3 regions of the Streptomyces sp. NPDC001868 genome follow, and region 2 is predicted to be linked to each of the others. Evidence: riboswitches for the same ligand, from Rfam matches in the RefSeq annotation. Region 2 holds a riboswitch; each other region holds the start of a gene.
The links. A riboswitch is a leader RNA that binds a small molecule or an ion and turns the genes downstream of it on or off. The one in region 2 is predicted to bind cyclic di-AMP.

Region 1 (10,271 bases), on a different contig from region 2:
GCCCCGTGGCCTCGCTCGCCGACCCGGAGGGGGCGAAGTTCGCGGTGGTGCGCACGGAACGCTGAACGGTGTGCGCGGGCGTTCGCACGGTCGGGTGATCCGCGAAGCGGCCCCGGACGGCCCGGAGATACCCGCGTGCTCCGTCAGACCGTCTCGACCGGCAGGACGTCCGGGGAGAGGGCGCCGGCGTGGGCCGTGGCGGCCGTCATACGGCGGCGGTGGTGGCGGCGGCAGAGGACCTCGTAGCCGATGTCGTCGGGCTGGTTGACGTCGCCGACGACGACCTGGGCGCCCTCGACGACCATCTGACCGCCTATGGTGCGGGCGTTGTGGGTGGCGCGGGCGCCGCACCAGCACAGGGCCTCCACCTGGAGGACCTCGACGCGGTCGGCCAGTTCGACCAGGCGCTGGGAGCCGGGGAAGAGCTTGGAGCGGAAGTCGGTCGTGATGCCGAAGGCGTAGACGTCGAGCGCCAGGTCGTCCACGACGCGGGCGAGTTGGTCGATCTGCTCGGGGGCGAGGAACTGGGCCTCGTCGGCGATCACATAGTCCGCGCGGCGGCCCTTGGAGAGGTGGTCGACGAGGTACGCGTAGAGGTCCTGGCCGTCCTCGACCTCCACGGCGTCGGTGACCAGGCCGAGCCGTGACGACAGTTTGCCCTCGCCCGCGCGGTCGTCACGCGTGAAGATCATGCCCTGGAGGCCGCGCGCCGAACGGTTGTGCTCTATCTGGAGGGCCAGCGTCGACTTCCCGCAGTCCATGGTTCCGGAGAAGAACACCAGCTCGGGCATGGTGAGTTGAGCACCTTTCGGCATGGAGGGCGTGGGGGCGACGGGCAAGGGAGCGGCAGGACGGCGAGGGCGGGCGGGACGGCGGACGGGCAGGGTGTCAGGAGCGTACTTCGAGGAGCGGGACCAGCTGTTCCGAGGGGGTCATCGAGCCGTGGTTGCCGACCATCGCCGACTCCTTGGGCTCCCGCTCGGAGGCGATGATCAGGACGTCGTCGCGTGCGGCCGCGATCACGTCGCCGAGGCGGGCGTACACGCGCTCGTCGATGTGCGGGCCGAACCAGCCCGCCTCGATCGCCTCGTCGCGTGAGGCGATCCAGAACTGTTCGCCCAGGACCTCGCGCCAGCAGGTCAGGACGTCCGACTCGGCGCCCCGCACGGCGTACACATGGCGGGCGCGGCCCTCGCCGCCCAGGAGGGCGACCCCGGCGCGCAGCTCCCAGTCCTCGTCGAAGTCGATGCGGTGCTGCTCGTCGAACGGGATGTCGAGCATGCCGTGGTCGGCCGTCACATACAGCGCGGTGCGCGGCGGGAGTTGCTCGGCCAGGCGCTGGACCAGGCGGTCGACGTACATGAGCTGGCCGCGCCAGGCGTCGGAGTCGACACCGAAGCGGTGCCCCGCGCCGTCCAGCTCGGAGTAGTACGTGTAGATCAACGCGCGGTCGCCGGCGGCCAGTTGTTCGGCGGCCAGGTCCATGCGGTCGTCGCCGGAGAGACGGCCGTGGAAGGCGCCGCCGCTCAGCGCGATCTGGGTGAGGGGGGTGTTCTGGAAGGCCGGGGCGGTGACCTGGGCGGTGTGCACACCCGCCTGGTCGGCGCGCTGGAAGATCGTGGGGTACGGCTGCCACACGCGCGGCGCGGTCCACGGCTGCCAGCGGAGCTGGTTCATCAGCTCCTCGGTCTGGGGGTTGCGGACCGTGTAGCCGGGCAGGCCGTGCGCGCCCGGGGGCAGGCCGGTGCCGACGGAGGCGAGGGAGGTGGCGGTGGTGGCGGGGTAGCCCGCGGTGATGGGGCGGCCGGTGCCGCCGCGCGAGGACTCCAGCAGCGCGGTCATGTACGGCGCCTCGTCCGGGTGCGCCTGCAACTGCTCCCAGCCCAGGCCGTCGACCAGGAACACACAGGCCCGGTCGGTCGCCGTCAGCTCCGGTATCGCGGCGCTCGTGCCGGGGACTCCCATGCCCGCCGCGAGGGTGGGCAGGAGGTCGGCGAGCGAGCCGGCGCCGTACTCCGGGACGGGGGCGGTGTCGAGGGCGAGGGGTTCCGGGTCGTCCCAGGTGGGCAGTGCCATCAGCGGGCGGGGTCCGCGGTCGCCTCGGAGAGCGCCTGGGCGAAGGCGAGGGCCTGGCGCACGGTCTCCGGGCCGTCCCCGGCCTCGCTGACCCGCAGGCTGAGGTCGTCCGCCGTCGAGCTGCCCGTGTACCCGTGGTCCGCCTCGCAGTTGGGGTCGCCGCAGGCGGCGGGCTCCAGGTCGATGCGGGAGACGGCGCCCCAGCCGATGGTGAGGACGACCTCGCGGGGCAGGGTGCCCGGGGTGTACGACTCCGGGTTGGCGACGACTCGGCTGAGCACGACCGACGAGATCCGGCCGATCTTCACCGACTCGGTGGACGTCGTGGCGTACGGCGTCGGCGAGGTGGTGTCCGCGGCCTGCTCGTCGGTGTGGCTCACGATGAAGCGGTTGCCCGTGAGGACGAGGACGGTGACGTGGCGCCGCACCTCGTTGGCGTCGAACGTCGTCTCCTGGTGAACCAGGTACGACTTGATGGCCTCGCCGCCGACAGCGGCCTCCACCGCCTCGGCCACGAGGGCCGGGTAGTAGCCGCTGCGCTCGATCGCCGCACGCAGCCCCTGGGTCGTCGTACTGGTCTTGGCCATGACGTCCATCCTACGGTGGCGCACTGACTGCGAGGGACCGCTCTGCCGTCTCTGTTCTGTCGTGGACGGATCAATGCGTGGGGCCGTACGCCGTCCGTGCGGGGGCCGTGCGCCGCCCTCAGTACACGGGAAGCGTCCTCGGGCCGAGGTCGTCGCGCACGGGCGGGCGCGCGAGCCGGACGGTGGCGCCGAGGACGCTCAGGCCGCGCGGGGCGACGACGACGGGCTCCAGGGAGACCGCCACGACCTCGGGGTGGTCGTCCACCAGCCGGGAGACCCGCAGCAGCAGCTCCTCCAGCGCCTCCGTGTCGACGGGGGCGGAGCCCCGCCAGCCGAACAGGAGCGGCGCCGTCCGGATCGACCGGACCAGCGAGGCCGCGTCCCGCTCGGTGGCCGGGATCAGCCGGTGCGCCATGTCGCCGAGCAGCTGGGACGCGGGGCCGGCGATCCCGAACGAGAGCACCGCTCCGGCCGCCGGGTCGAGCACGGTCCGCACGATCGTGTCGACTCCGCGCGGAGCCATGCCCTGCACGACCGGACGCAGCTCCTCCGGTCCCCCGAACAGCTCCGTCAACTCCGTGTACGCCCGGCGCAGTTGCTCCTCGTCCGCGAGGTCGAGCCGTACGCCGCCCAGGTCGGCCCGGTGCCGTAGGTGCGGGGCGGTCGTCTTGAGCGCGACGGGGTAGCCGATGGCCCCCGCCGCTCTGGCCGCCTCGTCGGGCGTGGGCGCGGGCCGCGCCTGCCGCAGGTGGATGCCGTACCTGCCGAGCAGCGCGGCCGTCTCCTCCGACCCGAGCGTGAGCCCCTCGCCCCTGGCCAGCGCCGCGTCGATCTGCTCGGCCGCCCCCTTCTCGTCGATGTCCTCGAACTCGGGCACCCGCCCCGGCTCCGCCGCCTCCCGCCGCCACTGCGCGTGACGCACGGCTTCGGAGAGCGCACGAACGGCGCGCTCGGCGGCGGGGTAGGCGGGGATGAGCCGGGAGTCGGCCGGGCCGGAGGGGTGTGCAGGCGTGACGTCGGTCGCCTCGCTCACCCCGGGTACCCGCGTGACGTCGGCCGCCTCGCTCACCCCGGTGGGCAATCGTTCCGCAGGGCGGAACAGGTGGGCACCGCCTACAGCGCCCGGCGCCTTCTCGCCGACCTGGGGCGCAGTACTGGCTGCGGCCGACAACGCTTCGGCCAAGCCACCCAGCTCGACGTGCACCACAAGCACCGGCTTGGACGGATTCGCCGCCGCAGCCGACCGCAACGCCTCCGCCAGTGCCGCATCCCCCGGCGACATCTCCCCCAGCGCCGGAATCGCCGTCACCACCACCGCGTCGCACGAGTCGTCCGCCAGCGCCCGGGACAGCGCCGCGTGGAAGTCCCGCGCCGAGGCCCCGGTGGTCAGGTCCAGCGGGGGCAGCGGCCGCAGCCCCTCGGAGAGGCACGCGTCGTACGTGAGCATCCCCAGCGACTCGGAGTTCCCCAGGATCGCCACCCGCGGCCCCGCCGGCAGCGGCTGCCGGGCCAGCAGCAGCCCCGCGTCGACCAGCTCCGTGATCGTGTCGACCCGGATCACCCCGGCCTGCCGCAGCAGCGCGGACACGGTGGTGTGGGGCAGCCGGGTGGCGCGCACGGCATGCCCCTGGGGCGCGGAACCGTGGCGCGCCCCCTGCACCACCACGAGCGGCTTGACCGCCGCCGTGCGCCGGGCGAGGCGGGTGAACTTGCGCGGGTTTCCGATGGACTCCAGGTACATGAGGACGACATCGGTGTCCGGGTCGTCGTACCAGTACTGGAGGACGTCGTTCCCGGACACGTCCGCGCGGTTGCCGGACGACACGAAGGTGGAGACGCCCGTGTCACCGGTGACCCCTCCCCCGCGCCGGTGCAGCCGGGACAGCAGCGCGATCCCGATGGCGCCGGACTGGGCGAAGAGGCCGATGCGCCCGGAGCGCGGGGTCTCGGGGGCGAGCGAGGCGTTGAGCCGGACGTCGGGGGCGGTGTTGATGATCCCGAAGGCGTTCGGACCGATGATGCGCATGCCGTACGTGCGCGCCTGGCGCACCAGTTCGCGCTGGCGCTCGCGCCCCTCGGGGCCGCTCTCGGCGTATCCGGCGGAGACGACCACGAGCCCCTGCACGCCGTGTTCACCGCACTGGGCGACGACCTCGGGGACATGGGCGGCGGGGACGGCGACGACCGCGAGGTCGACGGGCCCCTCGATGTCGGTGACGGAACGGTGCGCGGGCACCCCGTCGAGTTCCTTCTCGTCCTCCCCGAGGGCCTTGTTCACCGCGTACAGCCGCCCGGTGAAGCCCGCTTCCCGGAGATTGGCGAGGACACTGCGGCCCACTCCGCCCGGTGTGCGCCCGGCGCCGATGACGGCGACCGAGCCGGGGGCGAGCAGCCGCTGGACGGATCTGGCCTCGGCCCGCTGCTCCCGCGCGCGCTGCACGGCGAGGGAGCGGTCGGTGGGCTCCAGATCGAACTCCAGGCGGACGACGCCGTCCTCGAAGCTGCGCTTCTGCTGGTACCCGGCGTCGGTGAACACCTTGATCATCTTGCTGTTGGCGGGGAGCACCTCGGCGGCGAAGCGTCTGATGTCGCGTTCACGGGCGACGGCGGCGATGTGTTCCAGCAGGGCGGAGGCGACGCCCCGGCCCTGGTGGGCGTCCTGCACGAGGAAGGCGACCTCGGCCTCGTCGGCGGGGGCGGACGCGGCCGTCCCGTCGGCGCCGATGCGGTCGTAGCGTACGGTGGCGATGAACTCGCCGCCCACCGTGGCGGCGAGCCCCACCCGGTCCACGAAGTCGTGGTGCGTGAAGCGGTGGACGTCCTTGGCGGACAGGCGAGGGTAGGGCGCGAAGAAGCGGTAGTACTTCGACTCGTCCGAGACCTGCTCGTAGAAGCTGACGAGACGCTCGGCGTCATCGACGGTGATGGGCCTGACGCGTGCGGTGCCGCCGTCGCGCAGCACCACGTCGGCCTCCCAGTGGGCGGGGTACTCATGCCGGTCCGACGAGGTCTGCATGGGCCCCAGAGTACGGCTCGCGTACGCATGCGGCGCGGGGCAGTCTGGGGCGGCACAACAGAAGCACAACAGAAGTGCGACAGCCGGTTCGTGGCCAGGCCGTGGGCCCGTTCCGGTACGTCGCCACATATGGGAAACTGGTCTAGACAACCGGTCTAGACCTCTCCGCAGTACCCGAGACACCTGAAGGGCAGCATCACATGGCTGAGCGCCGCGTCAACGTCGGCTGGGCCGAGGGCCTCCACGCCCGCCCCGCATCCATCTTCGTCCGGGCCACCACGGCCTCCGGTATCCCCGTGACGATCGCCAAGGCCGACGGGAACCCCGTCAACGCGGCCTCCATGCTGGCGGTCCTGGGCCTCGGCGCCCAGGGCGGCGAGGAGATCGTGCTCGCCTCCGACGCCGAGGGCGCGGACGTCGCGCTCGACCGTCTGGCGAAGCTCGTGGCCGAGGGCCTCGAAGAACTCCCCGAGACGGTCTGACCGACCGGGCAACCGAAGCGGAAAGGCCGGAAAGGCCACCCGCACGCACCACCCGCACACACACCGAAGGGCTCGTCCGATTTATCGGGCGGGCCCTTCGCATTTTCGTCCTGATTCCGTTCCATTCCGTTCTGCGGGCAGCAGAAAGAATGCCCTTCGGAATTCTTCCCTCTTTGTATACGGCTCCCGTGTTAATGCCGCAGGCTCGGCATGTTTACGGGGTGTTGCGAAGTCCTCACACGCTCCGGGCGTTCCGCCCCGCCGGCCCCGCCCGGAAATCGGAGCCGGTGCGCGGCGGTGGCGCGCTCGGTGTGCAGGGAGGTGATGGTCCGGGCCCGGTCGCTGTCGCCGCGCGCGACGGCGTCCACGATGCCGCCGTGCTCCGCCCAGGACTCCACGGGGTTCGCCGGTGCCTCGACCGCGTACATCCAGGCGATCTTGTGCCGCAGCTGGGCGAGTGTCGAGGTCAGGGCGGGGCTGCCGGACGCCTGTGCGAGCGTCTCGTGGAACCAGCCGCCCAGGGAGCGCAGATCCTCGCTGGTGCCCCTCCTGGCCCGCTCCTGGCCCAGTCTGACCAGGCCCCGCAACACCTTGAGGTGCGCCTCCGTACGGCGCTGGGCGGCACGGGCGGCGCCCAGCGGCTCCAGCAGCATGCGCATCTCCAGCAGGTCGGCGGCCTCCTGCTCGGTCGGCTCGGCGACGCACGCGCCCGCGTGCCGTCGGGTCACCACGAAGCCCTCGGCCTCCAGGGTGCGCAGCGCCTCGCGCACGGGGACCCGGCTGACGCCGTACCGGCGGGCGAGCAGTTCCTCGGTGAGACGGCTGCCGCGCTCGTAGACACCCGCGACGATGTCATCACGGATCGCCGTGCATACCGAATGCGCCGGAATACGCATGACCGACCTCCGCCTTAATCCCCGTGAAACGTCGATGATTGACGTGTGTTCCAGTGACTCTATTGCAGCGAGCCGGAATTTCCGATGGCGGACCGGAATCCAGGGATATTTTTTGGACAGGAGCTACGTCACAACAGGTACGCACAACGCGGAAAGCCCCGGCTCGGTGAGCCGGGGCCTCCTGCGAAGCGGTGGGTCCGTCAGACGTTCACGCCGTGCGAGCGCAGGTACGCGACGGGGTCCATGTCCGAGCCGTACTCGGCCGTCGTCCGGGCCTCGAAGTGCAGATGCGCGCCGGTGACGTTGCCGGTCGCCCCGGAGAGGCCGATCTGCTGGCCGGGGGTGACGGTCTGGCCGACGGAGACGCCGATGGACGACAGGTGGCCGTACTGCGTGTACGTGCCGTCGTTCATCTTGATGACGATGTTGTTGCCGTACGCACCGCCCCAGCCCGCCTCGACGACGGTGCCGGCGCCGACCGCCAGGACGGTCGTGCCGGACGCGGCGTGGAAGTCGACGCCGGTGTGGCTGCCGGAGGACCAGACGGCGCCGCCGGCCTTGTAGCCGGTGGAGATGTACGAGCCGCTGATCGGGGAGACGTAGGTGTTCAGGCGCTCGCGCTCGGCGGCGCGGGCGGCGCGGGCCTTGATCTCCTCGCGCTCCTTGGCGACGGCACGTTCCTGCTCGGCCTTCTCGGCGGCGGCCTTGCGGGCCTCCTCCTGCGCCTTCTTCTTGACGGCGGCGACCTCGGCGGCCTGCTGCTGGGCGACGGCCTGGGCGTCCACCTGGTCGGCGACCGTGTCGCCGAGGACGATGATCTGGTTCAGGCCGGTCTGCTCGACGGCGGGCTCCTCCGCGGCGAGCGCGGGAGCGGCCAGGGTGCCGATGACACCGGTGGTGGTGAGAGCGGCGACGCCCACGTTCCTCGTGGTCGTGCGCTGCACACGGCCGGGACGGCGGTGCTTCCCGGGGGCGCGGGTGAACGCCATGAAGTGGCTGGTCCTTTCCTTCCCTCTCGCCTACCGGGTTAGCTGACGGGTTCGGAGCAGGAAGGTCTCCTACGGCCGCCCCCCGTTTCGCGTCGCTCCGCGAAGGGCACCCGATTCACCCCAGGGACTTCGGTGGGTCCCCGGCTCCCCTGGCTCGCGCCATGCGGGGACTCGGCGATGACTGTCCGGTGCCGCGGCTGCGGCGAACTTCTGACGAACAGCCGGACCGACGCTAAGCGGGCCGTCTTCGAAATAACAAACGGATCACAGGATTTGTTAAGTACGCCACAGGTCAGACACACAACCTCCGCCATCAATACGGACAAACGCGGGCCCTGGTGACTCTTCAGTCACCAGGGCCCCACGGACGCGTGTCCTTCTGTCCGGTTCCTCCTCGGCTTCCCCTCGGCCTCTCCTCGGCTTCTACTCGGCCGGTACGACGGTGACTTCACCGATTCCGAGGGCCCTGACCGGCTCCTCGATCTGCGCGGCGTCCCCGACGAGGACGGTCACCAGCCGGTCCACCGGGAAGGCGCTCACGGCGGCCGCGGTGGCCTCCACCGTGCCGGTGGCGGCGAGTTGGCGGTACAGCGTCGACTGGTAGTCGTCCGGCAGGTGCTGCTCGACCTGGTCGGCCAGCGTGCCCGCCACGGCCGCGGCCGTCTCGAACTTGAGGGGGGCGACCCCGACGAGGTTCTGCACGGCGACATCGCGCTCGGCGTCGGTCAGTCCCTCGGCCGCGAGGGTCCGCAGCACCGTCCACAGGTCGTCCAGCGCCGGCCCGGTGTTCGGGGTGTCGACGGAGCCGCTGATGGCGAGCATCGCCGCGCCCGAGCCGTCGGGGGCGGAGCGCAGCACCTGCCCGAACGCGCGCACCCCGTAGGTGTAGCCCTTCTCCTCGCGCAGGACACGGTCCAGACGGGAGGTGAGGGTGCCGCCGAGGCAGTAGGTGCCGAGCACCTGCGCCGGCCACACACGGTCGTGCCGGTCGGCGCCCACACGGCCGATGAGCAACTGGGTCTGGACGGAACCGGGGCGGTCCACGATGATCACGCGCCCGGCGTCGTCGGCGGTGACCGCCGGCACGACGCTCGGCTTGGCCGGGGAGCCCGTCCAGGCGCCCAGGGTGTCGCCGAGCAGGGCGTCGAGGTCGACTCCGGTGAGGTCGCCGACGACCACGGCGGTGGCCGTCGCGGGGCGTACGTGCCGCTCGTAGAAGGCGCGTACGGCCGCGGAGTCGATGCCCTCGACGGTCTCCTCGGTGCCCTGGCGGGGCCGCGACATCCGGGACGTGGCCGGGAACAGCCGCTTGTAGAGCTCCTTGGCGGCCCGGCGGCCCGGGTTGGCGGTCTCGTGCGGGATCTCGTCGAGCCGGTTGGCGACCAGCCGCTCGATCTCGCTGTCCTCGAACGCCGGTGCCCGCAGGGCGTCGGCCAGCAGACCGAGCGCCTTCTCCAGCCGCGACACGGGCACTTCGAGGGACAGACGCACGCCGGGGTGGTCGGCGTGCGAGTCGAGGGTGGCGCCGCAGCGCTCCAGCTCGGCGGCGAACTCCTCGGCCGTGTGCTTGTCGGTGCCCTCGGAGAACGCCCTGGTCATGATGGTGGCGACGCCGTCGAGGCCGGCCGGCTCGGCGTCCAGGGGCGCGTCGAGGATGACCTCGACCGCGACGACCTGCTGGCCGGGGCGGTGGCAGCGCAGCACGGTCAGGCCGTTGTCCAGGGTGCCGCGCTCGGGCGCCGGGAACGCCCAGGGCCTGGCCTCGCCGGCCTGGGGCTGCGGGTGGAAGTCCATGGTCGCGAGCTCGGTCACTTCGCCGACTCCTCGTTCTCGTCCGTGCCTTCGGCGGCCTCCGCCTCGGCGGCTTCGTCTTCGGTGCCCTCTTCGCCGTCGACGGGCTCGTAGACGAGCACCGCGCGGTTGTCGGGCCTCAGGCGCGCCTTGGCGATCTCCTGGACCTCGTCGGCCGTCACCTCCAGGACGCGGTCGACGGCGGTGAGGGCGAGCTTCGGGTCGCCGAACAGGACCGCGTACCGGCACAGTTCGTCGGCGCGGCCCGCGACCGTGCCGAGCCGGTCAAGCCACTCGCGCTCCAACTGGGCCTGGGCGCGCTCCATCTCCTCGGCCGTGGGGCCCTCCGCGGCGAAGCGGGCGAGCTCCTCGTCGACGGCGGCCTCGATGACGGGCACCTCGACGTCACCGGAGGTCTTCACGTCCAGCCACGC
Region 2 (10,271 bases):
CACGGGCTCACCACCGGCTCGCTCTCGGTCAACGGCGAGGACGGCTTCCGGGACGGCTTCGCGCCGTTGCTGCCCGACACGGCCGTACCGCTCGGTGATCTCGACGCGCTGGCAAGGGAGTTGAAGAAGGGTGATGTCGCGGCCCTCGTCGTCGAGCCCATCCAGGGCAAGGGCGTGCACGAGGCACCGCCCGGCTATCTGCGCGCCGCCCAGGAGCTGCTGCACCGGCACAAGGCGCTGCTGATCGTCGACGAGGTGCAGACCGGGCTCGGGCGGACCGGGGACTTCTACGCCTACCAGCACGAGGACGGCGCCGAGCCGGACCTGGTGTGCGTGGCGAAGGCGCTCTCCGGCGGCTATGTCCCGGTCGGCGCGACCCTCGGCAAGGAGTGGATCTTCAAGAAGGTCTACTCGTCGATGGACCGCGTCCTCGTCCACTCGGCGAGCTTCGGCTCCAACGCCCAGGCCATGGCCGCCGGGCTCGCTGTCCTCTCGGTCATGGAGAACGAGCAGATCGTGGCGGGCGCCCGGGCCACGGGTGAGCTGCTGAAGACCCGGCTGACCGCACTGATCGACAAGTACGAGCTGCTCAGCGAGGTACGCGGCCGGGGCCTGATGATCGGCATCGAGTTCGGCCGCCCCAAGTCGCTGAAGCTGCGCAGCCGTTGGACCATGCTCCAGGCGGCCCGCAAGGGGCTGTTCGCGCAGATGGTCGTCGTCCCGCTGCTGCAGCGGCACCGCATCCTCACCCAGGTCTCCGGCGACCATCTGGAGGTGATCAAGCTGATCCCGCCGCTGGTCATCGGGGAGCGGGAGGTGGACCGGTTCGTGGCGGCCTTCACGGAGGTGATGGACGACGCGCACAGCGGGGGCGGACTGATGTGGGACTTCGGGAAGACGCTGGTGAAGCAGGCGGTCGCCAACCGATAGAGGAGCCCACGGCAGCGCGGGCGCGTGGCTTTGCCTCTGAGGCAAGAAGTTTGCCGCAGAGGCAAAGCTGAGGCTGAATGGAGGCATGAGCCCCTCCGAGGGTACGCACCCTCCCGAGCCCCCACCGGACGAGCCACCGCCCGCGTCCCCGAGGGACGAGCCACTGCCCGCCGTCGCCCCGCGGTTGCGGGCCCTGCGCCGCCGGGCCGCCCTCACCCTGGAGGCCGCGGCCCGCGCCGCCGGGCTGTCGCCCGCACACCTCTCCCGGCTGGAGACCGGGCAGCGCCAGCCCTCGCTGCCGATGCTGCTCGCGCTGGCCCGCGTCTACGGTACGACGGTCTCGGAGCTGCTCGGCGAGACCGTCGCCGAGCGGGACGCCGTGCTGCGCGCCCCCGACATGGAGCCGACCCGGGCGGGCGGCTGGACGTACTGGCAGGCGGGCGCGTCCGGGCGCGGGATGCAGGCACTGCGCGTCCATGTGCCGCACGGCTCGCAGGGCGACATCGTGCGGGTGCATCCCGGCGAGGAGTGGCTCTACGTCCTGAAGGGGCGGCTGCGGCTGCGCCTCGGGGACACCGCGCATCTCCTCGCGCCCGGGGACAGCGCGCACTTCGACTCGCTGACCCCGCACCGCATCGCCGCCGCCGACCACGACGGCGCCGACCTCCTGTTCGTCCACACCCTGCTGCAGAGCCCGACCGCCGCGCTGTGCCTCGGGCCGACCACCCCCGGAGAGACACCGTGACCGACCTGGAAGAGAAGTTCCCCCGCGCCCTGTGGGTGCGGCTCATCATCTACATCGCGGTCGGCCATGTCTTCGCGGCCTTCATCTACCTGCTGTTCGAACTGGGCGCCAAGCAGTAGCGGTGAGCGCGCGGCCGGGGGCGGGCCCGGTCGTCCAGATCGTCTAGTCGAGCAGGCGCTCGCGCAGCCGCTCCCTGATCTGCGGGGTCACCTTGAGACCCCGCTCCAGATAGGTGTCGACATCGCCCCAGGTCTCGTCGACGGTGTCGAAGGCCATCTGGAGGTACTCGGCGCGGGCGTCGAAGAGCGGGCTCAGCAGCTCCATGACCTCCGGGGAGTAGGCGCTCGCGGAGGTGCTGCTGCGATGCACCTTGTAGCGGCGGTGCTTGGCGTTCGACTCCAGATAGTCGGCGACGATGGCCTCGCGCTCGACGCCCAGGGCGAGGAGCGTGACGGCGATGGAGAGGCCCGCGCGGTCCTTGCCCGCCGCGCAGTGCATCAGCGCGGGCACGCTGTCCTCGGCCAAGGCGTGCAGCACACGGGAGTGCTCGGACGTGCGGTGCTTGATGATCGTCCGGTAGGAGGCGATCATCCGGCCGGCCGCCTTGCCGTCGTCCAGCAGGGCGCGCAGCTGGTCCAGATCGCCGTCCCGGACCATCTTCCAGAACTCGGCGCCGTCCGCCGGGTCGCTCAGCGGCAGGTTCACATTGAGGACGCCGGGCAGCTCGACGTCCGGGCCCTCCAGCTTCTGGTCGGCCGCGTTGCGGAAGTCGAAGATCGTGTGCAGACCCAGCGAGGCAAGGAACGCGGCGTCCTCGTCGGTCGCGTGCGCGAGGTGGCCGCTGCGGAACAGGACCCCGTGCCGCACCCGGCGACCGTCCACGGTCGGCAGGCCGCCCACATCGCGGAAGTTGCGCACTCCGGTCAGCTCGGGCTCGGTCGACGGGATCTGCTGCGTCACTGGGGCTCCTCCCCTCCGGCCGTCGGCGCCGCTCGTCGACGGACACGCACTCGACACCGAGGCGCGCACTCGACGATACGACATGGGTGCGTACACCAATGAGTTGTCCACAGGGGCCGTTGCGCGGGCCCGAGGCGGTTGTCCACAGGGGGTCGCGGACGACCCGTCCGGAGTTGTCCACAGGGTCCGCGAGCGCCCGTGACGACCTGCCATGATGTCGGAGCCCGATCGCACCTGTTCGAATCTGTGGGGACCTGATGTTGGAAATCGGCGCCGACGGCCGTACCTGGCTTCTTACGGGGCCCAGGAGCAGCTATGCCCTGCGGCTCACGGAGAACGACGAGCTGCTGCACCTGCACTGGGGCCCCGGCATCACGCTCGCCGACGCCGAGGAGCTGGCGGCCCGGCAGCAGCTGCCGTACTGGCCGTTCGAGGCCCCGGTCGACGGGCACGAGGAGTACCCCGTCGAGGGCGGCCCCCGCTTCACCCGGCCCGCCCTCTCCGTGCGCACGGACGAGCGGCGCGGCACCGAGTGGACCTTCCAGGGGCACGAGGCCGACGGCGAGGAGCTGCGGCTGCGGTTCACGGACGACGGCCTCGGGATCACCCTGCACTACCGGATGCGCGACGACGTGATCGAGCGGTGGGTGACCCTCACCAACGAGGGGCCGGCGGTGGAGCTGCTGCGCGCCGACTCGGCGACCTGGACGCTGCCGTCGCGCGCGGAGGAGCCCTGGCGGCTGTCCCAGCTGCACGGGCGGTGGGCGGCCGAGTCGCGGCTGGTGCGCGGGGACCTCACCTACGGCGAGAAGGTCATCGGCAGCCGGCGCGGGCACACCGGGCACCAGCACCTGCCCTGGGTCGCCCTCGACACCGACGCCACCGAGGAACGCGGCGAGGTCTACGGCTGCGCGCTGGGCTGGTCGGGGTCCTGGCGGATCGCGGTCGCCCAACTCCCGGACGCGCGCGTGCAGATCACCGGCGGCGCCGGATACGACGAGTCCGGTCTGCTGCGGCTGGACACGGGCGAGACGTTCACCACGCCCGTCTTCGCCGGCCTGTGGAGCGACGGCGGTCACGGCGGGGCGAGCCGGGCCTGGCACGCGTACCAGCGGGCGTACGTCATCCCGGACGCCGACCAGGACCGGCCGGTGCTCTTCAACTCCTGGGAGGCCACCGAGTTCGACATCTCCGAGGAGCAGCAGGGGACGCTCGCGCGGCTGGCGGCGGCCATCGGGGTCGAGCTGTTCGTCGTCGACGACGGCTGGTTCGGGGCGCGGACGAGCGACCGGGCGGGCCTCGGCGACTGGACGCCCAATCCGAACCGTTTCCCGGAGGGGCTCAAGCCGCTTGCCGACCAGGTGCACGCCCTCGGTATGCGCTTCGGCATCTGGGTGGAGCCGGAGATGGTCAATCCGGACAGCGAGCTGTACCGGGCGCACCCCGAATGGGCACAGTTCCAACCGGGACGAAAGCAGACGGAACTGCGTAATCAGCTCGTCCTCAATCTCGCGCGCGAGGACGTCCAGGAGTATTTGTGGGAGCGACTGGACTCGCTTCTCTCCAGCGCGCCGATCGACTATGTGAAGTGGGACTTCAACCGCTGCTTCACGGATGCCGGCTGGCCCGGGGAGCAGTATCCGCAGAAGTTGTGGGTCGAGCACGTGCGCGCCTTCTACGCCCTGCTGGACCGGCTGCGGGCCGCGCATCCGGGGGTGGCGTTCGAGTCGTGCTCGGGCGGCGGCGGCCGTATCGACCTCGGGGTGATGGCGCGGACGGACCAGGTGTGGACGTCCGACAACACCGATCCACTCGACCGGCTCGCCATCCAGCACGGCTTCAGCCAGATCCATCCGGCCCGGGTCATGGCGGCCTGGGTCACCGACAGCCCGAACAACCAGCTCAACGGCCGGGTCAGCTCGCTGCGGTTCCGCTTCGTCAGCGCCATGGCGGGTGTGCTCGGCGTCGGCGGCGACCTCACCCGGTGGACGGAGGAGGAGCTGGCCGAGGCGCGGGAGTGGGTCGAGCGGTACAAGGAGATCCGGCCGGTCGTGCAGCGCGGCGATCTCTACCGGCTGCGGCCTCCCACGGGCGGGCTGAGCGCCGTCCAGTACGTCCATGGTGACGAGGTCGTCGTCCTCGCCTGGCTCCAGGCCCAGCGGTACGGCGAGCCGCTCGCCCCGCTCCGGCTGCGCGGGCTCGACCCGGCAGGGGTGTACGAATGCCGTGAAACGGGCGAACGGTACCGAGGGGCGGTGCTGTTGCATCACGGGGTGCGGACGGGGCTGCGTGGTGACTTTGATGCGGCAGTTATCCGCCTGCGTCGCACTTGAGCGAACTGTCCGAAATGGAGCTGTAATTCCAACAAGCCCTGGAATAAAGCCTACTGGGTCGTAGCCGCGTGAGCAGCGTCATATTCGTGACGTTCCGCTGTCGCCATGTTCACGTAATTCTTAGGCGTTTCCAGGGCGGTTGGAAAACAATCAGGACCGGTCTTTTACGGAGCGTGAGGGTGGATTGATGTAAGGATCAGGTAGGAAGACGCACAGGAAGTCCCAATGGTTGTCTCTGTGGGCACAAGTCGCTTACGTTCGGCGTCAATCCGGACGGACGCCCAATCCTGCCGCCGACCGGAGCCGCATACCGACCCGATCCACGGCAGGAGCGGGGGACCCACAGGAATCACCGCCTGTTCCGGTCTCCGGAACAGGCTAGGGGTAAAGCCGTGCGCAAACACGGCCGGACATCTCCAGTCCGCACCCGACAGCTCACCTCGTAGGCGCCGGAGAGGAATTCGCCATGCCCGCGAAGGGTAAGCACCGCCGTCCGAAGTCCCAGCGTTTCACCCGCTCCATCGCCGCCGCCGGGACCGGTGGCGCGGCGCTCGCGCTGCCGCTGATCGGAGCCGCCGGCGCCCAGGCCGCGACCCCGGCGACCGCCGTTTCCGGTGTGTCCGAGAAGACGGCCACGATCACCGTCGAGAAGGCCGCGCAGGCGGAGAAGACCGCCACCAAGAAGACGGCGACCGAGACCTACTCGGTGAAGGTCGGCGACTACCTTGCGAAGATCGCGGACGAGCAGGACGTCGAGGGGGGCTGGAAGCAGCTCTACTCGGACAACCGTGAGGCCATCGGGTCGGACCCGTCGCTGATCCACCCGGGGCTGAAGCTGTCGATCGGCGGGCAGGCCCCGTCGAGCGGTACGTCGCAGTCGTCGAAGCCGCAGCTGTCGCAGTCCTCGAAGTCCGCCAAGTCGTCCGAGTCGTCTGACTCGTCCCAGTCCTCGAAGTCCTCCGGTTCCGCGAAGCAGGAGGCGAAGGACACCCAGGCCTCGACCTCCACGTCGAGCGACAAGGCCTCGTCGTCCAACGGCTCCGGCTTCAGTGTGCCCATCCAGGGCGCCACCGTCGGCACCGCGTACAAGACCGCCGGCAGCATGTGGTCCAGCGGCTACCACACGGGCGTCGACTTCGTGGCCCCGACCGGCACCAGCCTCAAGGCTGTGGGCGCGGGCACCGTCGTCTCCGCCGGCTGGGGCGGCGCGTACGGCAACCAGGTCGTCATCAAGCTCGCCGACGGCTACTACGCCCAGTACGCCCACCTGTCCTCGCTCTCCGTCTCCGCGGGCCAGTCCGTGAGCGGCGGCCAGCAGATAGGCCTCTCCGGCGCGACCGGCAACGTCACCGGCCCGCACCTCCACTTCGAGATCCGCACCAGCCCCGACTACGGCTCGGACATCGACCCGCTGGCCTACCTTCGCTCGAAGGGCGTCAGCGTCTGACGGCACCTCCGCCCGCCGTCCGCGGCGCAGGCCGGTTCCCGTGATCGGGGGCCGGCCTTCGGCGTTTCATGATCACCGTGTTGCGGTCTTGTGGCATGGCCGATCAATACCTCGACACGTCCGCGAGGCGCGGGAAGAGTGATCCGCACAAGCGCTTTCTGCCTCGTCGAAGGAGTGTTGTGCGTACCGCCCGACGCCGAAGAACCGTCATCCTCACCGCGACCGCCCTGCTGGCCGGACTCTTCTCCGTACCCGCCGGACACGCCGCCGGGACACCGCGCAGGGTCGTGGAGAACCTGGACCGGGGCCTGGTCGCGGTGCCGTCCGGAAAGGGGACCTTCCTCAGCTGGCGGCTGCTCGGCACGGAGTACGCCCGGTACGGCGACGCGATCGCGTTCAACGTCTACAAGGGCGGCAGGAGGCTGAACCGGGCGCCGGTCACCCGGTCGACGACGTACCAGGACAACAGCCGTGGCACGGGCGCGTACAGCGTGCGGGCCGTCGTCAACGGGCGGGAGAGCAAGCCGAGTTCGGGGCTGGACTTCCGCCGGGGGTACGCCGAGATTCCCCTCGCCGCCGCCGACGGTTACACCGTGCAGCATGCCTGGCCGGGCGACCTCGACGGGGACGGGCGGTACGAGCTGGTCGTGAGCCGGCTCTCGGGGACCCGGGACCGGCCCGACCTGCTGGAGACGTACACACTGACCGGCGAGCGGCTGTGGCGCGTCGACCTCGGCCCCGGCTCGTACACGCAGGCCGGCGGGAACGGCGCCAACGATCCGGCGCCCGCCGCGATCAGCGGCTCGACGGCGATCGGCGGCTACCGCAACGACGACAACGTGACCGTGTTCGACCTGGACGGCGACGGCCGGGCCGAGGTGCTGGTGCACACGGCCGCCGGGACGACCTTCGCGGACGGGACACGGGTCACCGCGGACTCGCCCGCGAGTCAGTTCGTCTCCGTGATCGACGGCGCGACCGGCGCCGAGCGCACCCGGCAGCCCGTCCCCGACGACTTCGTCGCCGACGGCCCGTCCGGCGGCCACTTCGGCATCGCCCATCTCGACGGGGTCCGCCCGAGCCTCGTCACCAAGCTGGTCACCCGCGTCGGCGCCCGGCGCGGCGCCTTCCGCGTCCTCTTCCAGACCTGGGACTTCGACGGCACGAACCTGAACCGGCGCTGGAAGTACGTCGTCCCCGCCGCGAGCGGCGCGACCAGCTTCCACCAGATCCGTACCGTCGACGTCGACCTCGACGGCAAGGACGAGATCGCCGACGGCAACTACGTGGTGAACGGCGACGGCACGCTCCGGTACGTCGTCGACGGCGCCGGACACGGCGACCGCTTCCACATCGCCGACCTCGACCCCGACCGCCCCGGTCTGGAGGGCTTCGCGATTCAGCAGGCGGAGCTGGGCGTCATCCCGAAGTTCCCCTGGTACTACTACGACGCCGACACCGGCGAGCGCCTGGTGACCGGCCGGCACCCGGCGGACTGGGAGAACGACACCGACATCGACGTCGGCCGGGGCAGCACCGGCGACATCGACCCGGAGCACCCCGGCTACGAGTACTGGACCTCCACCGCCGACGTCACCGCGCCCGGCGCCGGCGTCTACAACGTCCAGGACGGCAAGGTCGCCACGACCACCCCGAGCGTCAACTTCCGTATCTGGTGGGACGGCGACAAGGGTTCGGAGCTGCTGGACTTCACCCATGTCTCCGAGTGGGACCCGGCGACGGAGACCAGCACGAAGATCTTCGACCCGGCCGGTGTCGTCTCCGGGGCACGCAACGCGACCCCCTTCTACGGCGACATCGTCGGCGACTGGCGTGAGGAGATCCTCGCCGAGACCGCCGACCACACCGCCCTGCGGCTGTACACCACCACCGAGCCCACCGGGACCCGGCTCTACACGCTCGCCCAGAACCCCGCGTACCGGCTGGGCTGGACCGTCCGCGGCTACCTCCAGTCGACGTACACGGACTACTACCTCGGCACCGAGACCCGCCGCATCCCCACGCCGGCCATCACGACACCCCACCGCACAGGCCGAACAGAAGGAGCGTCATGACCACCCGCAGAGCTTTCGGAGCCCTCGCCGCCGGTGCCGCCCTCGGGGCGCTCGCCCCGGCGGGGCCCGCGTCCGCGACCCCGCACCGGCGCCGCGGCCGGCTGATCGCCGCCGACGACTTCCGGCACGGGCTCCGGCAGTGGGCCGTCGAGCTGGAGAGGGGCGGTACGGTCACGGCCTCGCGCGGGGTGCTGGAGGTCGACGTACCGGCCGGGGCCACGGTGTGGTTCAGGAGGAAGCTGGAAGGGCCGTACGTCATCGAGTACACGGCCACCCCGGTCTCCGCGGGCGGGGTCAACGACCGCGTCTCGGACCTCAACAACTTCTGGAACGCCGTCGATGTGCGGTCGCCCGATGATCTTTTCGCCACTCCACGAGGGGGCGCGCTTGCCGAGTACGACCATCTGAAGACGTATTACGTCGGATACGGCGCGAACACCAATACGACGACGAGGCTGCGCAGGTACGTCGGTGAGGCGGGCGTACGGCCGCTGATCTACGACTACACCGAGCCGTTGCTCGTCGCGAACGAGCCGCACCGCGTCCGGATCCTCTCGGACGGCTCCACCGTGCGGTGGTGGAACAACGGGCGGCTCGTGTTCGACCACACGGACCCGCAGCCGTACACCAGCGGGCATTTCGCCTTCCGGACCACATGGAGTCACTTCCGGATCGAGAACTTCCGGGTGTGGCGACCGGCCGGCTCGACCTGGCGTATTCCGGGTTGACCAACACTTGACGCGTGGTCTATCTCACCGTCCGTCAACCCTTTATTACGGTCGCGTAGGTCACATCCGAAGGTGAATCATGGGCCGATGTGGCAGACGATTCGAAGAATGACAGCAGATCAATGATCGGGTCGTACGTGGCGGTGGGGGACAGCTTCACCGAGGGCGTCGGCGACCCCGGGCCCGATGGGCGGTTCGTCGGCTGGGCCGACCGGTTCGCGGTGCTCCTCGCGGACCGGGTGCCCGAGGGCGACTTCGATTACACCAACCTGGCCGTGCGGGGGAAGCTCCTCGACCAGATCGTGGAGGATCAGGTGCCGCGGGCGCTGGAGCTCGCGCCCGACCTGATCTCCTTCTGCGCGGGCGGCAACGACATCATCCGGCCGGGCACCGATCCCGACGAGGTCGCCGAGCGGTTCGAGCGGGCGGTGTCCCAGCTCACTTCGGCCGTGGGCACCGTGCTGGTGACCACCGGCTTCGACACGCGTGACGTGCCGGTGCTGAGGCATCTGCGGGGCAAGATCGCCACGTACAACCTGCATGTACGGGCCATCGCCGACCGGTACGGGTGTCCCGTCCTGGATCTGTGGTCCCTCAAGACGGTGCAGGACCGGCGGGCCTGGGACCTCGACCGGCTGCATCTGTCGCCGGAGGGGCACACGCGGGTCGCTCTGCGGGCCGGGCAGGTGCTGGGCGTCGACATACCCGCCGATCCCGATCAGCCGTGGCCTCCGCTGCCGCCGCGCGGCACGCTGGAGATGCGGCGCGACAACATCCAGTGGGCGCGGGAGTATCTGGTGCCGTGGATCGGGCGGCGGCTGCGGGGGGAGTCGTCCGGGGATCATGTGTCGGCGAAGGGGCATCTGTCGCCGGGGGACATCAAGATGCGGATCGGGTCGGTGGCCTGAGGGCGTGGCCTCCGGCGGTTGGCCGGTTCGAGTGCGGGGGCCGGGACATGGGGCGGCCGGGGCTGTGGGCGCCTAGTAGCTCGGGGGTTCGGGTTCGTTGGCGGGTGCGGTCCGGTGGGGCTTCTCGCGCAGTTCCCCGCGCCCC
Region 3 (10,271 bases), on a different contig from region 2:
TGCCGTACTACGAGAACCAGTACGTCGGCGGCGACCCCGAACTCTCCCTCGACGTCCGCCGCCGCATAGGCCATCTGCTCCTCGCCCTCGGCGACCGCGGCGCCGCCCACGAGACCCTGGGCCGTCTGCTGCTCGACGTGGAACGGCTGCGGGGGCCCGGCCATCCGCTGGCCGGCGAGGTCCGGCGCACCCTGCAGTGGCTGGGCCAGGTGCGCGGCTGATCGACACCGTTCAGCCACGCGCACACACACGACGATCGACTAATTCCAGGGGTGGGGTCACGCATGTCCGACAACAAGGCCGACGACCGGAAATCCGGCATAGCCGGTCACAAGTCCGGTCACCGGCGGTCCAGGAGGCGCAGATACGTCGCCTGGACCGCGGCCGGAGCCGCCGTCCTCGCCGGAGCCGGGCTCGCCGCGCAGAACTCCCTGGCCGCGCCCACGGCCTGGCCCGCCGCCAAGGTCTACACGGGCCGCGCCTTCGACACCTGCACGGCCCCGTCCCTGTCCGCGATGAAAGCCTGGAAGACCGGCTTCTACGGCGCGGCGGCGGTCTACATCGGCGGCAAGAACCGAGGCTGCAGGCAGCCGAACCTCACCGCCCCCTGGGTCAAGTCCGTGACCGGCCTCGGCTGGAAACTCGTCCCGCTCTACGTCGGTGCCCAGCCGCCGTGCCAGACCGGCTCCAGCCCCGAGGTGATCACCGCCTCGACCGCCGCCTCCCAGGGCGCGGCCGACGGAGCGGACGCCGTCGCCAAGGCCGCCGCGCTCGGCATGAAGGCGGGCAGCGCGCTCTACCTCGACGTGGAGGCGTACGACATCACGGACACGGCCTGCAACGACGCCGTCCTCACCTATGTCCGCGCCTGGCACAAGGCACTCGAAGCCAAGCGGTACCGCTCCGGTTTCTACGGCTTCAGCGGCTCCAGCGCGAAGGCCGTCGCCACCGCCACCGACCGCACGAACCTGCCGGGCAACCTCTGGTACGCCAAGTGGGACAAGGTGAACACGACGACCACCGACTGGCCGTTCGACCCGAAGCTGTACACCGGGCACCACCGCGCCCACCAGTACATGGTCAACAGCAAGGAGACCCGCGGCGGCCACACGATCACCGTGGACCGCAACGCGTGGGACGCCCCGGTGGCGATCGTGGGCTGAATCGGGCATCGGACGGCCGTCCGATGCCCGCCGCCCGGTGCCGCCCGGTGCCGCCCGGTGCCGGGCGGGGCCGGTGGTGGCACGCTCCCGGCGCGACGGTGCCCGAAGTCCGCGTGAATCGTTGGTCGAATGGCTGGCCGAGAGCAGGGCCACTGCCTACCATCGATCACCGCAAGACTTTGTGCACCGCCGCACAATCTCCTCGGGAGGCCCACTTGCACCGCCGCCGTCGCACCGCGCTCCTCCTCTCCGCCGCGATCACCGCCGCGGCCCCGCTCCTCACCGCCTGCGGAAGCGATGCGCATCCCGGCGCGGCGGCCGTCGTCGGCGACGACCGGATCACCGTCGCGCAACTGGAGAACCGGGTGAACGAGGTGCGCACCGCCCAGCGCGCCGCCAGCGCGGACCAGAGCCAGTACCAGCAGGCCGTCGCCCAGAGCAGCGCCCTCACCCGCAACACCCTGAACGGCATGGTCCTGGAGAAGGTCCTCGACCAGGCGCTGAAGGACGCGGGTGTGACCGTCACCCGCAAGGAAGTGCAGAAGTACCGTTCCGACCTGGAAGCGGAGGCCGGTGGCGCCGAGGCCCTGGAAACGGCCTATCTGCAGCGCTACAGCGTCGCCCCCGACCAGCTGGAGGAGAGCCTCCGCAGCGACGTCGAGGTCCAGAAACTCTCCACCGCCCTCGGCGCCGACCTGAACACCCAGGAGGGCGGCACGGTCTTCTGGAAGGCCCTCTCCGAGGCCTCCAAGAAACTCGACGTGGACCTCAACCCCCGCTACGGCAGCTGGGGCGTCGACCCGGCGTCCGGCCGCGTCGGCCTGCTGGAGGCCAAGACGCCGTGGCTGAAGGAGGTCACCGGGACGGGGACGCGGGAGACGGCGTAGCGGGCGAGCCCGTCCCCTCAGCCTGTGGATAACTTCGGGGGTCGTCCGTGACGTGGGTTACGTTCGTGGGGTGAACGCACACCGCCCCGACGGCACCTCCGCCACCACGGCCCCCGCCACCAAGGCTTCCGGGACCACGGCTCCCGAGACCACGGCCTCCGCCCCCGGTCCCGGCCGAGTCGTCCTGCTCACCACCAGCCACCGTGTCGCACCGGGCCTGCTGTCCTGGCCCGCCTGGCAGGCACTGCACGGGGCGGACCGCGTTCTCTGCGCGGACGAGGCACACCCCCAGCTCCCCTACCTCCGCGAGGCGGGCATAGAGGTGGAGCAGGCGGCCCCGACCGCCGAGGAACTGGTCGACGCCTGCGCCGACGGTCGCACGGTGGTCGTGGTGGCCACCGCCGAGGGCGAGCCCCGCCTCACCGACGGCCTCGCCCGCCTCGCCGGCTCCGGCCGCGTCCGGATGCCGTCCCTGGAACTCCTGCCCGCCTCGTACGACCTCCCCGGCGCCCGCCTCCTCGACCTCGTCCAGGTCATGGACCGGATCCGCGCCGAATGCCCCTGGTCCTCCCGGCAGACCCACCAGGGCCTCGCCAAGTACGGCATCGAGGAGGCGTACGAACTCGTCGAGGCCATCGAGGAGGGCGACCGCGACGAACTCCGCGAGGAACTGGGCGACGTCCTCCTCCAGGTCGTCTTCCACGCCCGCATCGCCGAGGACGACCCCGACACCCCCTTCTCCATCGACGACGTGGCCGCCGGCCTCATCACCAAGCTCATCCACCGCCACCCCCATGTCTTCGGCGACGCCACGGCCACGACCCCGGAGGACGTCAAGGCGCACTGGCTCCGCACCAAAGCCATAGAGAAGCAGCGCGACTCAGTGACGGACGGCATCCCCCTGGGCCAGCCCGGCCTAGCCCTCGCCGCCAAACTCTCCTCCCGCGTACGCACCGCCGGCCTCGACGTCCCGATACCCCCCACCGGCCACATCGGCTACGAACTCCTCACCCTCGCCGCCCAAGCCGACTCCGAGGGCATCGACCCGGAGACGGCCCTACGAGCGGCGGCCCGCGCCTACCGGGACGCGATCCGGGCCGCGGAAGGAGTGGACACCGTGAAGCAGGAGCAGACGGACGAGGACCCGGAGGAGGACAGCGCCGAGTAGGTGGGGACGGAGGGGAGGGGAGCAGGAGTAGGGAGAGGCAGGGGGTGCCCTATGGGTGCCTGGGACGACGACGGTTTGTTCGTCCAGTGCGGTGAGGATGTCCTCGACGAGCACGGCCGGGTGTGGGCCGCGCGGGCCCAGGACCCGCTCCAGCGACGGGTGGACCTGGGTGAGCAGGCCCCGCAGGCAGTTGCTGATGCGGGTTGCTTCACCGGCCGGGTCGTGGCTTCGCCGGGATAGAGGTCGGCGAGGGGAGAGCCCAGAGGGACACTGAGGGAGGCCCCCGACACAGGGAGAGGCCCCCCGAAACGCCGGATACCGTCGGTGAGTGACCAACCAGCCCGCATCCACTCCCGCGTCCAGCCCCGCAACCCCCGCCGCCGCCCCCCTGGGCACCGGCGCGCCCGAGCTCTTCACCTGGGAGTTCGCCACCGACCCCTACCCGGCGTACGCCTGGCTTCGCGACCATGCCCCCGTCCACAGGACACGTCTTCCCAGTGGGGTGGAGGCCTGGCTGGTCACCAGGTACGGGGACGCGAAGCAGGCGCTCGCCGACGGGCGTCTCTCCAAGAACCCGGCGCATCACGACGAGCCCGCGCACGCCAAGGGGAAGACGGGTATCCCCGGTGAGCGCAAGGCCGAGTTGATGACGCATCTGCTGAACATCGATCCGCCGGATCACACGCGTCTGCGCCGTCTCGTCTCGAAGGCGTTCACACCCCGCCGGGTCGCCGAGTTCGCCCCCCGGGTCCAGGAGCTGACCGATCAGCTCATCGACCGGTTCGTGGACAAGGGCGAGGCCGACCTCATCCACGAGTTCGCCTTCCCCCTCCCCATCTACGCCATCTGCGACCTGCTCGGCGTCCCCCGGGAGGACCAGGACGACTTCCGGGACTGGGCGGGGATGATGATCCGCCACGGCGGCGGGCCGAGGGGTGGGGTCGCCCGGTCGGTGAAGAAGATGCGCGGCTATCTCGCCGAGCTCATCCACCGCAAGCGGGAAGGCCTCACCGACCACCCCGCCCCCGGCGAGGACCTCATCTCCGCACTCATCCGGGCCTCCGACCACGGTGAGCACCTCACCGAGAACGAGGCCGCGGCGATGGCGTTCATCCTGCTGTTCGCCGGGTTCGAGACGACCGTCAACCTCATCGGGAACGGCACGTACGCCCTCCTCACCCATCCCGACCAGCGAGCCCGCCTCCAGGTCTCCCTCGCCGCCCAGGAGACCGCGCTGCTCGAAACCGGCGTCGAGGAACTGCTCCGCTACGACGGCCCCGTCGAACTCGCCACCTGGCGCTTCGCGACCCAGCCCCTCACCCTCGGCGGGCAGGACATCGCCCCCGGCGACCCCGTCCTCGTCGTCCTCGCGGCGGCCGACCGCGACCCGGCCCGCTTCGACGACCCCGACCGCCTCGACCTCTCCCGCCGTGACAACCAGCACCTCGGCTACGGCCACGGCATCCACTACTGCCTCGGTGCGCCCCTCGCCCGTCTGGAGGGGCAGACGGCGTTGGCCACCCTTCTCACCCGCCTGCCGGATCTCCGACTCGCGGTGGATCCGACCGACCTGAGGTGGCGCGGCGGGCTCATCATGCGCGGACTGCGCACATTGCCAGTGGAGTTCACCTGATTCGGGATCAGGAGGGCTGGCCAGAAGAAGCAGGGAAAACGAACGATTGTCCTGAGGTTCGCCCGTCATGGTGATCGTGAGTCGAGTGGCGGCCGTATGTGCGGCTGTCGCACTACGGTCCGATGTCATGAAGCTGGTGGTGCAGGTGAAGCTGCTGCCGACGCCGAGCAGGCGTCGGCGCTGGACGTGACCCTGAGCGCCTGCAACCGGGCTGCCACCTATGCCTCTGCCATCGCCTTCGCCAAGGACTTGACGGACCGTAACGGTCTACAGAAGGACGTGTATGCGGATCTGAAGGCGACCTTCGGGTTGTCCGCACAGCCGGTGGTGCGGGTGGTGAAGAAGGTGGTCGACGCCTACGCGACTCTGAAAGCCAATCTGAGGGCTGGCAATTTGGGGCCGTCCGCCTCGAAGCGGTACCGCAAGGCGATCGGCGCCCCGATCGTCTTCCGGCCGGAGGCGGCGCAGCCGTTCGACGACCGCTGCCTGTCCTGGCAGTGCGACGCACGCACGGTGTCCATCTGGACGGTGAATGGGCGCATGAAGGGCATCCGTTTCGCCTGCTCGCCCGACCAGCTCAAGATGCTCATGGCGTATCGCAAGGGTGAGAGCGACCTGGTCCAGCGGGGTGGCAAGTGGTTCCTCATCGCTACCTGCGAGATTTCCGAGCCGGACGTTTACGAACCGGTCGACTGGATCGGAGTGGATCGGGGCATCGTGAACCTGGCCACCACCTCCGACGGCGCCAACCATCAAGGGCGCGGCCTGACTCGCTATCGACGTTGGCAGGCTTGCAAGCGCGCTGAGTTGCAGCAGAAGAACACCCGCTCGGCCCGGCGGCGCCTGGCTTGCCGCAGGCAGAAGGAGAAGCGCCATACCACCCACGTGAACCATCGGATCAGTAAGGAGATCGTGTCCGTCGCCATGGGGGCCCCTCCCGCGCGAGCGAAGCCGAGCGTGGGGGAGCACCGGTCGCGGCATCGCTGTCGAAGCACTCGGCGGCATTCGTGAGCGGGTACGGCCTCGCGGCGACCAGCGGGACAGGATCTCCTCCTGGCCTTTCCACCAGCTCGGGCAGCATCTCGCATATAAGGCCCGCAGGGCTGGGGTGCCATTCCTGGAGGTGGATGCGGCCTACACATCGCAGCGTTGTCCGCGCTGCGGCCACACCGAGCGGGCCAACCGGTCCGACCGGGATCACTTCCGTTGTCGTCGGTGCGGCCTCGCTGGGCCTGCCGATGTCGTCGCCGGGGTCAACGTGCGCAACCGCGCACGCTCGGCGTGGGCATTCGTCACCATGCCCGTCCCGTCACCGGTGTAGCCGACAGCGGGAGATGCGACCTGTGACCGTCCTGTCGTAGAGGGCAGTCGGGAGCGCGACGCGGTGTGAACTGTCATGCGGCAGCCTGATGGTTCACGGCCGAGATGGTGACGTGATCTGCGCTGCATCGACTTGTTATAAACGATCGTCTGCGGCTACGTTCACACGTCAGTGCGAAGGGCCACCACACCCGTCGCACAGGCCACCGCTGTCGTGTGAAAGGCAACCGCATGCTCTCCGGGAACGGTCGTCACCGTCGCCCCCGTCAGGCTCCGGCTCTCCTCGTCGCGGCCGGAGTGACCGGATCGGCCATCGCGATTCCACTCCTCGGCGCCACCGGCGCGAGCGCGGCCAGCGGAACCACCTGGGACCAGGTGGCGGAGTGCGAGAGCGGCGCCTCCTGGAGCGCGGACACCGGGAACGGACGCTACGGCGGCCTCCAGTTGACCCAGGCGAACTGGGAGAAGTACGGCGGCCTCGACTACGCCACGAGCGCCGACCAGGCCAGCCGTTCGCAGCAGATAGCGGTCGCCGAGAAGGTGCTCGCCGACCAGGGCGTCGGCGTCTGGGCCACCTGTGGGCTGCTCCACAACCTGGGCGGCGACTCTGGTTCCGCCGACGTGGACACGGGCGTGGTGGACGACTCGACGAAGTCGGGCAGTTCATCTGACGCATCCGGTTCATCCGGTTCGTCTAGTTCATCCGGTTCGACCGATGCGACCGACCCGGACAAGTCGGCCGACGGCACCGGCTCCGGCGAATCGACCGATTCGAAGGACTCGCAGGATTCGGCTGGTTCATCCGAATCGTCCGAATCATCCGCATCACCCCCCGGCACCTTCGAAGGCTCCACCAAGACCAAGCCCGGCACCGACTCGGACGACTCCACGGACTCCGGCAGCACCAACTCGGACAAGTCGGCACAGAACGACAGCTCTTCGACTGTCGACGGCGGTGAAGGCGGCACCGGCCGCCATCGCGGCACCAGTGCCGACGAGAGCGCGGGCACGGGCGCCGGCGCCGGCGAGGACGCGGCCGGCACCTCCCGGGCCGACTCCACGCCCTCCGGCCGTCACGCCTCCCGTGGCGGCGACGCGGCGCGCGAGGCCGCCGAAGGCGCCTACACCGTCCGTGTGGGCGACAGTCTGACGGGCATCGTGAACTCGCTCGGGCTGGACGGCGGGTGGCGGGGGCTGTACGCCGAGAACGAGACCACGGTCGGAACTGACCCGGACCTTATCCTTCCCGGTCAGACCCTCGAAGTCGGTGCCGAAACGGGCGAAAAGTAGCGACAGTTCGGGTCCCGGTTCGACCCCGAATGCCCGTTTTGATCTACATGGGAGATGAATCACAGACCCCGTGATCGGCTTTGAAATTCGGGCAATCACCTGTTTACGGTCGTGACCGCTCGCCACTGGTGGGCCCATGCGGTCGGCACGCCGAATCCTGCCAGCGACCGCAAGGAACAGTCGTCGCGTCAAGCGCCGTAGGCAGGAGCGGGGGACCCAAGGTAAGTGCCGGGTCCGGCAGTTGAGGCCCTTCGGGGCAGCACCGCCGGAATCGGCTTGGGGTGAAGCCGCGCGACGTGAGCCGAAAGGCGAGCGGGCGCGGCCGGGCAACTCAACCGGCCCGAACCCGACAGCTCACCTCGCAGGCGTCGGTGAGGGGATCACTCCATGCTGTTTTCCAGCAAGGGCAAGCACCGTCGTCCGTCCAAGGCCGTTCGTGCCATCGCCGTCGCCGGTGTCACCGGCGCCGCCGCCGTGGCCGCTCCGCTGATGGTCGCCGGCAGCGCCTCCGCCGCCACCGCCTCCGAGTGGGACGCCGTCGCCCAGTGCGAGTCCGGCGGCGACTGGACCATCAACACCGGCAACGGCTACTACGGCGGTCTGCAGTTCTCCGCCTCCACCTGGGCCGCCTACGGCGGTACGCAGTACGCCTCCACCGCCAACCAGGCGAGCAAGGCCCAGCAGATCGCGGTCGCCGAGAAGGTCCTCGCGGGCCAGGGCAAGGGCGCCTGGCCGGTCTGCGGCACCGGCCTGTCCAGCGCCTCCTACGACGGCGCCGCCGCCTCCAGCGGCAACACGAACTCCGGCTCCGCGCAGGAGAGCACCCAGCAGAACACGCAGAAGAGCGCCAAGAAGAGCACCGAGGACACCCGCGCCTCCCGCTCCTCCGAGCGTGCCACCGTCGAGACCCCGACCGGCAAGAAGGTCAAGAAGGGCGACGGCGAGTACAAGGTCGTCAGCGGCGACACCCTCAGTGCCATCGCCGAGAAGAAGAACGTCAAGGGTGGCTGGGAGAAGCTCTTCGAGCTGAACAAGGACATCATCGACGACGCCGACTTCATCTACCCGGGCCAGCAGCTCCACCTGAGCTGACCCACGGCGATCACGACGGCCACCGGCCGCCTGCCATCCCCCACGGCCGCCCCCACGGCCGGGCAGGCGACCGGGCAGGCGGGGCGGGTTCGGCAGGGCCGAGAAATCGGGCCGCTCCCCGGCTGAACCACAGCCCGCTCACATCCGTGTCCTCCATAGTGAAGACCTCGTGAGGGCCGTCCCCCCGTCCCCACGGGCTCCCCGCCTCGGTGCGCATTCCCCCGTACGCACCGGGGCGGGGCTTTTCTTTGCCCGTTTCCCGGGCCTCTCCCCCTCTGTTCACCCGCTCCGCGCACGCTCCTTCTGTTCACTTTCTTGCCCACCCCCCTTTGTTCCGGCCTGAAACAATGGGTACGGTCTGTCTGTCCACGGGACGGTCGGTCGGCTGCCGACAGCCCGGGGGCGGTTAGGCTCTAGTCGCAAGGCCCAAGCGGCCCCGCACAACCAGCGTCACATCCCATGAAGGAGATGCTCGTGCCGTCCATCGACGTCGTCGTAGCCCGGGAAATCCTCGACTCGCGAGGCAACCCCACCGTCGAGGTCGAGGTCGGCCTCGACGACGGCAGCACCGGTCGTGCCGCCGTTCCGTCCGGCGCCTCCACGGGTGCCTTCGAGGCCATCGAGCTCCGTGACGGCGACCCCAACCGCTACCTCGGCAAGGGTGTGGAGAAGGCCGTCCTCGCGGTCATCGAGCAGATCGGCCCGGAGCTCGTCGGCTACGACGCCACCGAGCAGCGCCTGATCGACCAGGCGATGTTCGACCTGGACGCCACCGACAACAAGGGCTCGCTGGGCGCCAACGCCATCCTCGGCGTCTCCCTCGCCGTCGCCCACGCCGCCTCCGAGGCCAGCGACCTGCCGCTCTTCCGCTACCTGGGCGGCCCGAACGCGCACCTGCTGCCCGTTCCGATGATGAACATCCTGAACGGCGGCTCGCACGCCGACTCCAACGTGGACATCCAGGAGTTCATGATCGCCCCGATCGGCGCGGAGTCCTTCTCCGAGGCCCTGCGCTGGGGCGCCGAGGTCTACCACACCCTCAAGAAGGTGCTGAAGACCAAGGGCCTGTCCACCGGCCTCGGCGACGAGGGCGGCTTCGCCCCGAACCTGGAGTCCAACCGCGCCGCCCTCGACCTCATCCTCGAGGCCATCAAGGAAGCCGGTTACACCCCGGGCGAGCAGATCGCCCTCGCGCTCGACGTCGCCGCCTCCGAGTTCTACAAGGACGGCGTCTACACCTTCGAGGGCAAGGAGCGCTCCGCCGCCGAGATGACGGAGTACTACGCCGACCTCGTCGCGTCGTACCCGCTCGTCTCCATCGAGGACCCGCTGTTCGAGGACGACTGGGCCGGCTGGAACACCATCACCGAGAAGCTGGGCGACAAGGTCCAGATCGTCGGCGACGACCTCTTCGTCACCAACCCCGAGCGTCTCGCCCGCGGCATCGAGGAGGGCTCCGCCAACGCCCTGCTCGTCAAGGTCAACCAGATCGGCTCGCTGACCGAGACCCTGGACGCCGTCGAGATGGCCCAGCGCAACGGCTTCAAGTGCATGATGTCCCACCGCTCCGGCGAGACCGAGGACGTCACCATCGCCGACCTCGCCGTCGCCGTGAACTGCGGCCAGATCAAGACCGGCGCCCCGGCCCGCTCGGACCGCGTCGCCAAGTACAACCAGCTGCTGCGCATCGAGGAGATCCTCGACGACGCCGCGGTGTA

Region 1: linked by a shared signal. The riboswitch ahead of ABT147_RS03115 (M23 family metallopeptidase) and the one ahead of ABT147_RS27505 (M23 family metallopeptidase) in region 2 are both predicted to bind cyclic di-AMP.
Region 3: linked by a shared signal. The riboswitch ahead of ABT147_RS16790 (transglycosylase family protein) and the one ahead of ABT147_RS27505 (M23 family metallopeptidase) in region 2 are both predicted to bind cyclic di-AMP.

What each region holds. Positions count from the first base shown of each region.
Region 1 is NZ_JBEOYO010000002.1:144,454-154,724, reverse strand. It holds gene ABT147_RS03150 (VOC family protein) at 1-65, shown strand, start outside; gene ABT147_RS03145 (thymidine kinase) at 144-791, opposite strand; gene ABT147_RS03140 (alkaline phosphatase family protein) at 889-2,076, opposite strand; gene ABT147_RS03135 (DUF5998 family protein) at 2,076-2,663, opposite strand; gene ABT147_RS03130 (bifunctional acetate--CoA ligase family protein/GNAT family N-acetyltransferase) at 2,782-5,679, opposite strand; gene ABT147_RS03125 (HPr family phosphocarrier protein) at 5,880-6,161, shown strand; gene ABT147_RS03120 (GntR family transcriptional regulator) at 6,353-7,057, opposite strand; gene ABT147_RS03115 (M23 family metallopeptidase) at 7,258-8,046, opposite strand; cyclic di-AMP (ydaO/yuaA leader) riboswitch at 8,059-8,233, opposite strand; gene ABT147_RS03110 (M16 family metallopeptidase) at 8,470-9,858, opposite strand; gene ABT147_RS03105 (M16 family metallopeptidase) at 9,855-10,271, opposite strand, start outside.
Region 2 is NZ_JBEOYO010000026.1:86,954-97,224, reverse strand. It holds gene ABT147_RS27530 (aspartate aminotransferase family protein) at 1-930, shown strand, start outside; gene ABT147_RS27525 (helix-turn-helix domain-containing protein) at 1,016-1,675, shown strand; gene ABT147_RS27520 (DUF6126 family protein) at 1,672-1,794, shown strand; gene ABT147_RS27515 (tyrosine-protein phosphatase) at 1,838-2,635, opposite strand; gene ABT147_RS27510 (alpha-galactosidase) at 2,893-4,968, shown strand; cyclic di-AMP (ydaO/yuaA leader) riboswitch at 5,271-5,430, shown strand; gene ABT147_RS27505 (M23 family metallopeptidase) at 5,435-6,415, shown strand; gene ABT147_RS27500 (rhamnogalacturonan lyase family protein) at 6,595-8,490, shown strand; gene ABT147_RS27495 (DUF6250 domain-containing protein) at 8,487-9,218, shown strand; gene ABT147_RS27490 (SGNH/GDSL hydrolase family protein) at 9,341-10,126, shown strand.
Region 3 is NZ_JBEOYO010000012.1:90,977-101,247, reverse strand. It holds gene ABT147_RS16835 (serine/threonine-protein kinase) at 1-221, shown strand, start outside; gene ABT147_RS16830 (glycoside hydrolase domain-containing protein) at 285-1,163, shown strand; gene ABT147_RS16825 (SurA N-terminal domain-containing protein) at 1,379-2,050, shown strand; gene ABT147_RS16820 (nucleoside triphosphate pyrophosphohydrolase) at 2,121-3,218, shown strand; partial or broken gene ABT147_RS16815 (IS110 family transposase) at 3,273-3,440, opposite strand; gene ABT147_RS16810 (cytochrome P450 family protein) at 3,547-4,851, shown strand; gene ABT147_RS16805 (RNA-guided endonuclease TnpB family protein) at 5,038-5,862, shown strand; gene ABT147_RS16800 (zinc ribbon domain-containing protein) at 5,744-6,172, shown strand; gene ABT147_RS16795 (LysM peptidoglycan-binding domain-containing protein) at 6,403-7,461, shown strand; cyclic di-AMP (ydaO/yuaA leader) riboswitch at 7,645-7,844, shown strand; gene ABT147_RS16790 (transglycosylase family protein) at 7,849-8,553, shown strand; gene eno (phosphopyruvate hydratase) at 9,028-10,271, shown strand, end outside.